DNA from 2 places in the Streptomyces sp. NPDC111744 genome. Region 2 is predicted to be linked to the other one. Evidence: riboswitches for the same ligand, from Rfam matches in the RefSeq annotation. Region 2 holds a riboswitch; the other holds the start of a gene.
The links. A riboswitch is a leader RNA that binds a small molecule or an ion and turns the genes downstream of it on or off. The one in region 2 is predicted to bind glycine.
Positions count from the first base shown of each region.

Region 1: it holds a riboswitch for glycine, as region 2 does, so the genes downstream of both, gcvP (aminomethyl-transferring glycine dehydrogenase) here and gcvT (glycine cleavage system aminomethyltransferase GcvT) in region 2, are expected to answer to the same signal.

Region 1 covers NZ_JBVKCG010000015.1:9,396-13,918, reverse strand. Annotated here, with positions in the region: gene gcvP (aminomethyl-transferring glycine dehydrogenase) at 1-2,667, opposite strand, end outside; glycine riboswitch at 2,840-2,934, opposite strand; gene ACZ7OO_RS28740 (PRC-barrel domain-containing protein) at 3,049-3,429, shown strand; partial or broken gene ACZ7OO_RS28735 (DNA polymerase IV) at 3,342-4,523, opposite strand, start outside.
Region 2 covers NZ_JBVKCG010000009.1:32,288-36,810, reverse strand. Annotated here, with positions in the region: gene ACZ7OO_RS21300 (enhanced serine sensitivity protein SseB) at 1-511, opposite strand, end outside; gene ACZ7OO_RS21295 (AAA family ATPase) at 730-1,419, opposite strand; glycine riboswitch at 1,576-1,673, shown strand; glycine riboswitch at 1,674-1,783, shown strand; gene gcvT (glycine cleavage system aminomethyltransferase GcvT) at 1,831-2,958, shown strand; gene gcvH (glycine cleavage system protein GcvH) at 3,090-3,467, shown strand; gene glyA (serine hydroxymethyltransferase) at 3,506-4,523, shown strand, end outside.

The DNA of each region.
Region 1 (4,523 bases), on a different contig from region 2:
CCCCGCCCCGACCTTGTCGATCTCCGCCCGGATGGCGATCATCGCCTCGCAGAAACGGTCCAGCTCACCGAGGTCCTCGGACTCGGTCGGCTCGATCATCAGCGTCCCGGCCACCGGGAAGGACATCGTCGGCGCGTGGAACCCGTAGTCGATGAGCCGCTTGGCGACATCGTCGACGCTCACCCCGGTCGCCTTGGTCAGCGGCCGCAGATCGATGATGCACTCGTGCGCGACCAGCCCGCCGGGCCCGGTGTAGAGCACGGGATAGTGCGGCTCCAGCCGCTTGGCGATGTAGTTGGCGCTGAGCACGGCAACCTGCGTGGCGCGCTTCAGCCCCTCGCCGCCCATGAGCCGGACGTACGCCCACGAGATCGGCAGGATCCCCGCGGAGCCCCACGGCGCGGCCGAGATCGGTCCGACACCGGTCTGCGGCCCGGCGGCCGGCTGGAGCGGGTGGTTCGGCAGGTACGGCGCCAGGTGGGCCCGTACGGCCACCGGACCGACGCCCGGCCCACCGCCGCCGTGCGGGATGCAGAAGGTCTTGTGCAGGTTGAGGTGGGAGACGTCGCCGCCGAAGTGCCCCGGCTTGGCGACCCCGACCAGGGCGTTGAGGTTGGCCCCGTCGACGTACACCTGGCCGCCGGCCTCGTGCACCTGCCCGCAGATGTCCGCGACATGCTCCTCGAACACGCCGTGCGTGGACGGGTATGTGATCATCAGCACGGCGAGCTGGTCGCGGTGCTGCTCGATCTTCGCCCGCAGGTCCTCGACATCGATCTCGCCGTCCTCGGCGGTCTTCACGACGACGACCTTCATCCCGGCCATGACGGCGCTGGCGGCGTTGGTGCCGTGCGCGGAGGAAGGGATCAGGCAGACGGTCCGCTGCGCATCGCCGTTGGCACGGTGGTAGGCGCGTACGGCGAGCAGCCCGGCCAGCTCACCCTGTGACCCGGCATTGGGCTGGAGCGACACCTTGTCGTAGCCGGTGACCTCGGCGAGCCGCTCCTCCAGCTCACGGATGAGCGTCAGATAGCCCTGCGCCTGCTCGGCGGGCGCGAAGGGGTGCAGCTGGCCGAACTCGGGCCAGGTGACCGGCTCCATCTCGGTCGTCGCGTTGAGCTTCATGGTGCAGGAGCCCAGCGGGATCATGCCCCGGTCCAGCGCGTAGTCCCGGTCGGCGAGCCGGCGCAGGTAGCGCAGCATCGCGGTCTCGGAACGGTGCTCGTGGAAGACGGGGTGGGCCAGGTAGCCGTCGCCGCGCAGCAGCGCCTCGGGCAGCGTGTCCTCGGCGACCGCGTCCAGCGTCTCGACGTCGCCCTCGACGCCGAACGCCGTCCATACGGCGCCCAGCTGGGCCCGCGTGGTGGTCTCGTCGCAGGCCATGGAGACGTGGTCCGCGTCCACGAGCCGCAGGTTGACACCGCTCTGCCGGGCGGCGGCGACGACCTCGGCGGCCTTGCCGGGCACGCGCGCGGTGAGAGTGTCGAAGTAGGCGCCGTGCACGATCTCGACCCCGCCGGCCCTGAGCCCCGCGGCCAGGATCGTGGCGTAGCGGTGGGTTCGCCGGGCGATGGCCCGCAGCCCCTCGGGCCCGTGGTAGACGGCGTACATGCCGGCCATCACGGCGAGCAGCACCTGCGCGGTGCAGATGTTGCTGGTGGCCTTCTCACGGCGGATGTGCTGTTCGCGCGTCTGCAGCGCGAGCCGGTAGGCCTTGTGCCCGTCGGCGTCCACGGACACGCCCACGAGCCGCCCGGGCAGGCTGCGCGCGAACTTCTCCCGCACCGCCATGTAGCCCGCGTGCGGCCCGCCGAAGCCCATCGGCACACCGAACCGCTGGGTCGTACCGACGGCGATGTCGGCGCCCAGCTCACCCGGCGAGGTCAGCAGCGTCAGCGCGAGCAGGTCGGCGGCGACGGTGACGAGCGCGCCCAGCCCGTGCGCCTGCTCGACGAGCGGCTTGATGTCGCGTACGGCACCGGAAGCACCGGGGTACTGGACGAGCACCCCGTTGATCTCACGCGAGGCGAGGTCCGCCGGAATCCCGTCGCTGAGGTCCGCGACGACGACCTCGACCCCCGTCGGTTCGGCCCGCGTCCGGATCACGGCGACGGTCTGCGGCAGCGCGTCCGCGTCGATGACGAAGACGCCCTTCTTGTTCTTGCCCATGCGCAGCGACAGAGCCATGGCCTCGGCGGCGGCCGTGCCCTCGTCGAGCAGCGAGGCACCGGAGGTGGGCAGCCCGGTGAGGTCGGCGACCATGGTCTGGAAGTTCAGCAGCGCTTCCAGCCGGCCCTGGGAGATCTCCGGCTGATACGGGGTGTAAGCCGTGTACCAGGCAGGGTTCTCCATCACGTTGCGCAGGATGACGGGCGGCGTGAAGGTGCCGTAGTAGCCGAGCCCGATCATCGAGTCGAGCACCTGGTTCCGGTCCGCCAGCGACCGCAGTTCGGCCAGCACCTCGGCCTCGGTGCGCGCACCCGGCAGTTCCAGGGTGTCGGCGTTCTTGATCACGTCCGGCACGGCGGCAGCGGTCAGCTCGTCGAGCGAGCCGTACCCGACCTGGGCGAGCATCTTGGCCCGGGCCCCGTGATCGGGCCCGATATGGCGCTGCTCGAACGGGATTCCCTGTTCAAGCTCGGAGAGCGGAACACGCTGGGCGGTCATTGCGGAGGCCTCCTGGTCTGACGCGACCTTCGAGGGGTACCCAGGCGGGCACCCCGACGGCCTCCCCCTCTGTCATCTCAACCTGAGAGCTTCGCCGGACGCCCAGGGGATCCGGCTTTCACCGTCGGTGAGAGCGGACGCCGTCGACGCCCGCCCTGCTTTCCAGAGTGACCTCGTCCGTGCGGTACGTGAGCCTGAGAGATTCCGGGGAGGATTTGCTCCTTCGGCGCCTCCGGTCTGCCCGGAGGACTCTCCCGCACGGGGTCAGCAGCCGCTTGCCAGCCTACCAGCGAGGGCAACGCACGGACCTTCGAGTGGCCGCCTCCTTCAATGTGCTCTTTTGTAGTGCTTACGGATGAGTTGCGACCAAGTGGAGGGCCCGTGCAGACCGACATTGATCCGCGCAACCTGATCGGCCGCAAGGCGTTCGACTGCCACGGCACGAAGATCGGCACGATCGACGAGGTCTACCTCGACGACGCGACCGGTGTGCCGGAGTGGGCGGCCATACGCACCGGCCTGTTCTCCCGGGACGCCTTCGTGCCCCTGGAGCCCAGCGAGCTGGTCGAGGGCACCCTCCAGGTCCCCTTCGACCGCGCCCTGATCAAAGATGCCCCCGACTTCGGCGTGGGCCGCCACCTCTCCCCGGAGCAGGAACTTCAGCTCTATCACCACTACGGCCTGGACATGACCGCCCCACCCGCCGACCACCCGGACCACGACTTCGGCAAACTGGCGGGAACCGAGGACGCGGGCGCGTAGACGGCGCGCGCGCCTCTCCAGCCGCGGGCAGTCGTGCCGCTGGGGCGGCACGGGTGGACGCTGGGGATGCCCCCTCTGGGGGAGGCGTCCTGCGAGCGCCGGTAAGCGACCCCCACCTCCGCCCAGCCCTCACCCCGGGTCACGCACCAACCCCGTCCACTGGAATCTCCGGCACCAACGGCAACGGATCCACCGGCTCCAGCTCAGGATCCTCCACCCGGAACGTCCGCACCCGCCCCGGCTCCACCGACCCCGGCGTCTCGAACCGAACCGTCACCCTCCCCAGCCCACTCCCCTGCACCCACCCGTGTCCGTACTCGGCATGCCGGACGTCGTGCCCCGAAGGCCATCTCCGCTCTACGACCACCTCCTGCTCGGCGACCGGCTCGGCCGCGTCCTCCTCCGCCAGGACCTCTGCCGCCTCCCCCGCCGCCTGCGCGAACAGATCCTCCTGTGTGAAGTCGGCCAGCCCCGTCACCCCCACCCCCAGCAACCGCACACCCCCCGTCGTGTCCACCGAGTCCAGCAACCGCGCGGCCGCCTCCCGCACCACCGCCGGATCGTCGGTCGGCCCCCTGAGCGTCTCCGACCGGGTGAGCGTCGAGAAGTCGTACCGCCGTACCTTCAGCACGATGGTCCGCCCCGACAGCCCGGCCCCCCGGAGCCTGCGCACACACCGGTCGGCCAGCCGCTGCACCTCCATCCCCACCCGCAGCCGGTCATGGATGTCCACGTCGTACGTGTCCTCGACGGATACCGACTTGGCCTCCCGCTCGGCGACCACCGGCCGTTCGTCGTGCGCCAGTGCCATCGCGTGCAGCGCATGCCCATGGGCCTTGCCCAGCAGCCGTACCAGCTCGTCCTCCCCCGCCTCGGCGATCTCGTCGACCGTGGTGATCCCGGCCCGCCGCAGATGGTCCCCCGTCGCCGGCCCCACGCCCGGCAGGGTCCGCACCGACATCGGCCCGAGCATCGCCCGCTCCGTGCCCGGCTCGATCAGCACCAGCCCGTCCGGCTTGGCCTGCTCGGAGGCGATCTTCGCGAGCATCTTGGAGGCGGCGAGCCCGACCGACCCGGAGAGCCCCGTGGCCGCC
Region 2 (4,523 bases):
GGAAGTCCATCGGGTCGTCCTGCCAGTCCGGTTCGAAGAGACGGACCCGGCCGCCCGAGGCGGCGCCGTCCAGTTCGGTACGGCCGGACCGGCACAGCTCGGCGACCGCCTCCGGCGGCAGCGGGACGCCCACCACTCCCCCGGGGTTCACGGCGATGCCGACCTGCGGGGGCAGACCGCGGGCGAACTCGACGGCCGGGGCGATCGTGAACGACAGATGGGAGCCGACCACCAGTCGGAACTGCTCCTCGGAGCTGAAGACCGGGACGTACACCTGGCCCTGGATCTCCGTGGTGGGCAGGTCCAGCGAGCCGCTGTGCGGGCCGCCGCCCTCCGGCAGCGGGACCCACAGGAAGCTCCGGCCCAGTACCTCGATGAGCCGGCCCGCCGCCGCGGGGACGCCGAGGGAGGCCGACAGGACCTCCTCCAGCTCGTTGCCGGGCCAACCGCCGTGCGGGTGGGGCTGTGCCTGTGCCGGGAAGTCCGCGGGAATGTCCGCCGGGAAGTCCATCTGCCTACCGCCTGCTGGAAACCACTGCTGCTGAGGCTGAAAAGGCTAGCGGGTGGCTGTGACAATGCCTCACCCTGCGGGGACAAAGCCTCACCCCGCGAGCTTCTCCGCTTGCGGAAAGCCTCACCCCGCGAGCGCTCCGCTGGCGGCAAACCTCACCCCGCGAGCGCCCCGCTGGCGGCAAACCTCACCGCGAGCGCTTCGCTTGCCGGAAAGCCTCACCCCGCGAGCTTCTCCGCCTTCTCGAAGGCGATCCGGCACAGCACGTCAGCCGCGTCCCGGTCCAGGAGCACCGCCGAGCCGACGCCCTGGGGCGGGCCGCCCTTCTCCACCGCACGCACCAGGCGGGCGGCGGCGTGGCGGTGGCGCAGGAAGGCGTACCGGGAGACGCCCCGGCCACGCTCGCGCTGACCGTCCAGTGCCGTGCCCGGCGTCACGTCCAGGAGCAGCAGGTGCAGGGTGCCGTCGCGGCGGCGGGCCTCGCGGGCCAGCCAGTCACGCACCCAGGCCTGGGTACCGCAGTCGTGCACGACCATGCCCTCGCCGGTGCGCAGCGCGCGGCGCAGTCCGGCGTAGTGGGCGAGGCGGACCAGCGGGCGGTAGAGGGTGTACGGCAGGAAGCGGGCCAGGCGGGCGTCCCAGCGGTCGCGGGTGTCCTGGGAGTCGATCCGGATGCCCTGGACGGTGCGGTGCATCAGGGTGGACTTGCCGCTGCCGGGCAGCCCGGTGACCACGACCAGGTCACGCGGGCCGAAGAGCAGGCCGTGCGGGCTGTGTCCGGCCCGGTCGCGCAGATCGCGGACGACCGGTGCGGGGCGCTTGTCACACCGCTCGCGGGCCGGGGCCGTCGGCTGTCCCGGCAGGGTGATGCCCGTCGTCCCGTATGCCGTGGTCCTTGTCACCGTGATCGTCCTCCCCGGGGGTTCAGGAAAGGTTCTCCCCACTTAACGTAAAGAGAAGGTAATGCACGGTGTCTCGCGGTTCCGTCCGCTCCGCGCCACAGCCCTGTTACAAAGCTCCGCCCGGCATGCAATGATGTGCCCGCCAACTGCATACCGGCCGCTTGAATCCGCGCGGGAGAGTCCCCAGCAGTCTTCGCTGGGGCGCCGAAGGAGCAAGTCCCTCCCTTGAATCTCTCAGGCCCCGTTACCGCGCGGGCGAGGCACATCTGAAAAGCGGGCCGCTGTGTCAGTGGCCCCACCCAAGGTGCAAGCCGTGACCACTCGTGTGGTCAGGGCGAACCTCTCAGGTTCCGATGACAGATGGGGAGGACAGACCTCGCCTGTCATGCCCTGGGACCCTTGGGAGACGACCGACCGATGAGCAGTTCCGATTCCGCTGGACTCCGCCGTACCGCGCTCGATGCCGTGCATCGCGCGCTCGGCGCGACCATGACCGACTTCGCCGGCTGGGACATGCCCCTGCGCTACGGCTCCGAGCGCGACGAGCATGTCGCCGTGCGGACCAGGGCCGGGCTCTTCGATCTCTCCCACATGGGCGAGATCACCGTGACCGGCCCCCAGGCCGCCGCCCTGCTGAACCACGCGCTGGTCGGCAACATCGCCTCCGTCGGTGTCGGGCGCGCCCGCTACACCATGATCTGCCGGGCCGACGGCGGCATCCTCGACGACCTGATCGTCTACCGGCTGGCCGACACCGAGTACATGGTCGTGGCCAACGCCTCCAACGCCCAGGTGGTCCTCGACGCGCTGGCGGAGCGTGCCGCCGGGTTCGACGCCGAGGTGCGGGACGACCGGGACGCGTACGCGCTGATCGCCGTCCAGGGGCCCGAGTCGCCGGGCATCCTGAAGTCGCTGACCGACGCCGACCTGGACGGCCTGAAGTACTACGCGGGGCTGCCCGGCACCGTCGCCGGGGTCCCGGCGCTGATCGCGCGCACCGGCTACACCGGCGAGGACGGCTTCGAGCTGTTCGTGAAGCCGGAACACGCGGTGCGGCTGTGGCAGGCACTCACCGAGGCGGGTGAGGGTGTCGGCCTGGTGCCCTGCGGGCTGTCCTGCCGGGACACCCTGCGCCTGGAGGCCGGCATGCCGCTCTACGGGCACGAGCTGACCACCTCGCTGACCCCCTTCGACGCCGGGCTCGGCCGGGTGGTGAAGTTCGAGAAGGAGGGCGACTTCGTGGGGCGCGAGGCGCTCCGGGAGGCCGCCGACCGCGCCGCCGCCCGGCCGCCGCGGGTGCTGGTCGGCCTGATCGCCGAGGGCCGCCGGGTGCCGCGCGCCGGGTACCCGGTGGTCGCCGGCGGCGAGGTGATCGGCGAGGTCACCTCCGGTGCCCCCTCCCCCACCCTGGGCAGGCCCATCGCCATGGCGTACGTCGACGCGGCGCACTCGGCGCCGGGCACGGCGGGCGTGGCCGTGGACATCCGGGGCAGCCACGAACCGTACGAGGTCGTGGCGCTGCCGTTCTACAAGCGCCAGAAGTAGACCCCAGAGGTAGACCCAGAGGAGACACTGAACGCGGCGGCGCGTGACCCTGCGCACATTTCCGCTGCTCACATCTCTTTCCAGCAGTCCTCTTTCACCAGCACTCCCCCGCGTACAGGAGAATTCAGGCCATGAGCAACCCCCAGCAGCTGCGTTACAGCAAGGAGCACGAGTGGCTGTCGGCCGCCGCGGACGGCGTGGCGACGGTCGGCATCACGGAGCACGCGGCCAACGCGCTCGGTGACGTCGTCTTCGTCCAGCTCCCGGCCGTCGGCGACACCGTGACCGCGGGCGAGTCCTGCGGCGAGCTGGAGTCGACCAAGTCGGTCTCCGACCTGTACTCGCCGGTCACCGGTGAGATCACCGAGGTCAACGAGGACGTCGTGGACGACCCGTCCCTGGTGAACTCGGCCCCCTTCGAGGGCGGCTGGCTGTTCAAGGTGCGCGTCGCGGACGAGCCGGCCGACCTGCTCTCCGCCGACGAGTACACCGCCTTCACCGCCGGCTGAGGACCGTAGAGACACCGGCTGAGGAGTCGTAGAAAAAGATGTCCGTTCTGAACACGCCCCTGCACGAGCTCGACCCGGAGGTCGCGGCCGCGGTCGACGCCGAGCTGGAGCGCCAGCAGTCCACCCTGGAGATGATCGCCTCGGAGAACTTCGCTCCGGTCGCGGTCATGGAGGCGCAGGGCTCGGTACTCACCAACAAGTACGCCGAGGGCTACCCGGGCCGCCGCTACTACGGCGGCTGCGAGCACGTCGACGTCACCGAGCAGATCGCCATCGACCGGGTGAAAGAGCTGTTCGGCGCCGAGTACGCCAACGTGCAGCCGCACTCCGGTGCCTCCGCCAACCAGGCGGCCCTGTTCGCGCTGGCCCAGCCCGGGGACACCATCCTGGGTCTGGACCTCGCCCACGGTGGCCACCTCACCCACGGCATGCGCCTGAACTTCTCCGGCAAGCAGTTCGACGTCGTGGCCTACCACGTCGACAACGCCGGTCTCGTCGACATGGCCGAGGTGGAGCGGCTCGCCAAGGAGCACCGGCCGAAGGTGATCATCGCGGGCTGGTCGGCGTACCCGCGCGAACTGGACTTCGCCGAGTTCCGGCGGATCGCCGACGAGGTCGAGGCCTACCTGTGGGTCGACATGGCCCACTTCGCCGGCCTGGTGGCCGCCGGTCTGCACGCGAACCCGGTGCCGTACGCCGACGTGGTCACCTCCACCACCCACAAGACGCTCGGCGGTCCCCGCGGCGGCATCATCCTGGCCCGCCAGGCCTTCGCGAAGAAGCTGAACTCGTCCGTCTTCCCGGGCTTCCAGGGCGGTCCCCTGGAGCATGTGATCGCGGCGAAGGCGGTCTCCTTCAAGGTCGCCGCCTCGGAGGACTTCAAGGAGCGCCAGCGCCGTACGGTGGAGGGTGCGCGCATCCTCGCCGAGCGGCTCACCGCGCCCGACGCCCGCGAGGCCGGTGTGAACGTCCTGTCCGGAGGCACGGACGTCCACCTGATCCTCGTCGACCTGCGCGCGTCCGAACTGGACGGGCAGCAGGCCGAGGACCGTCTCC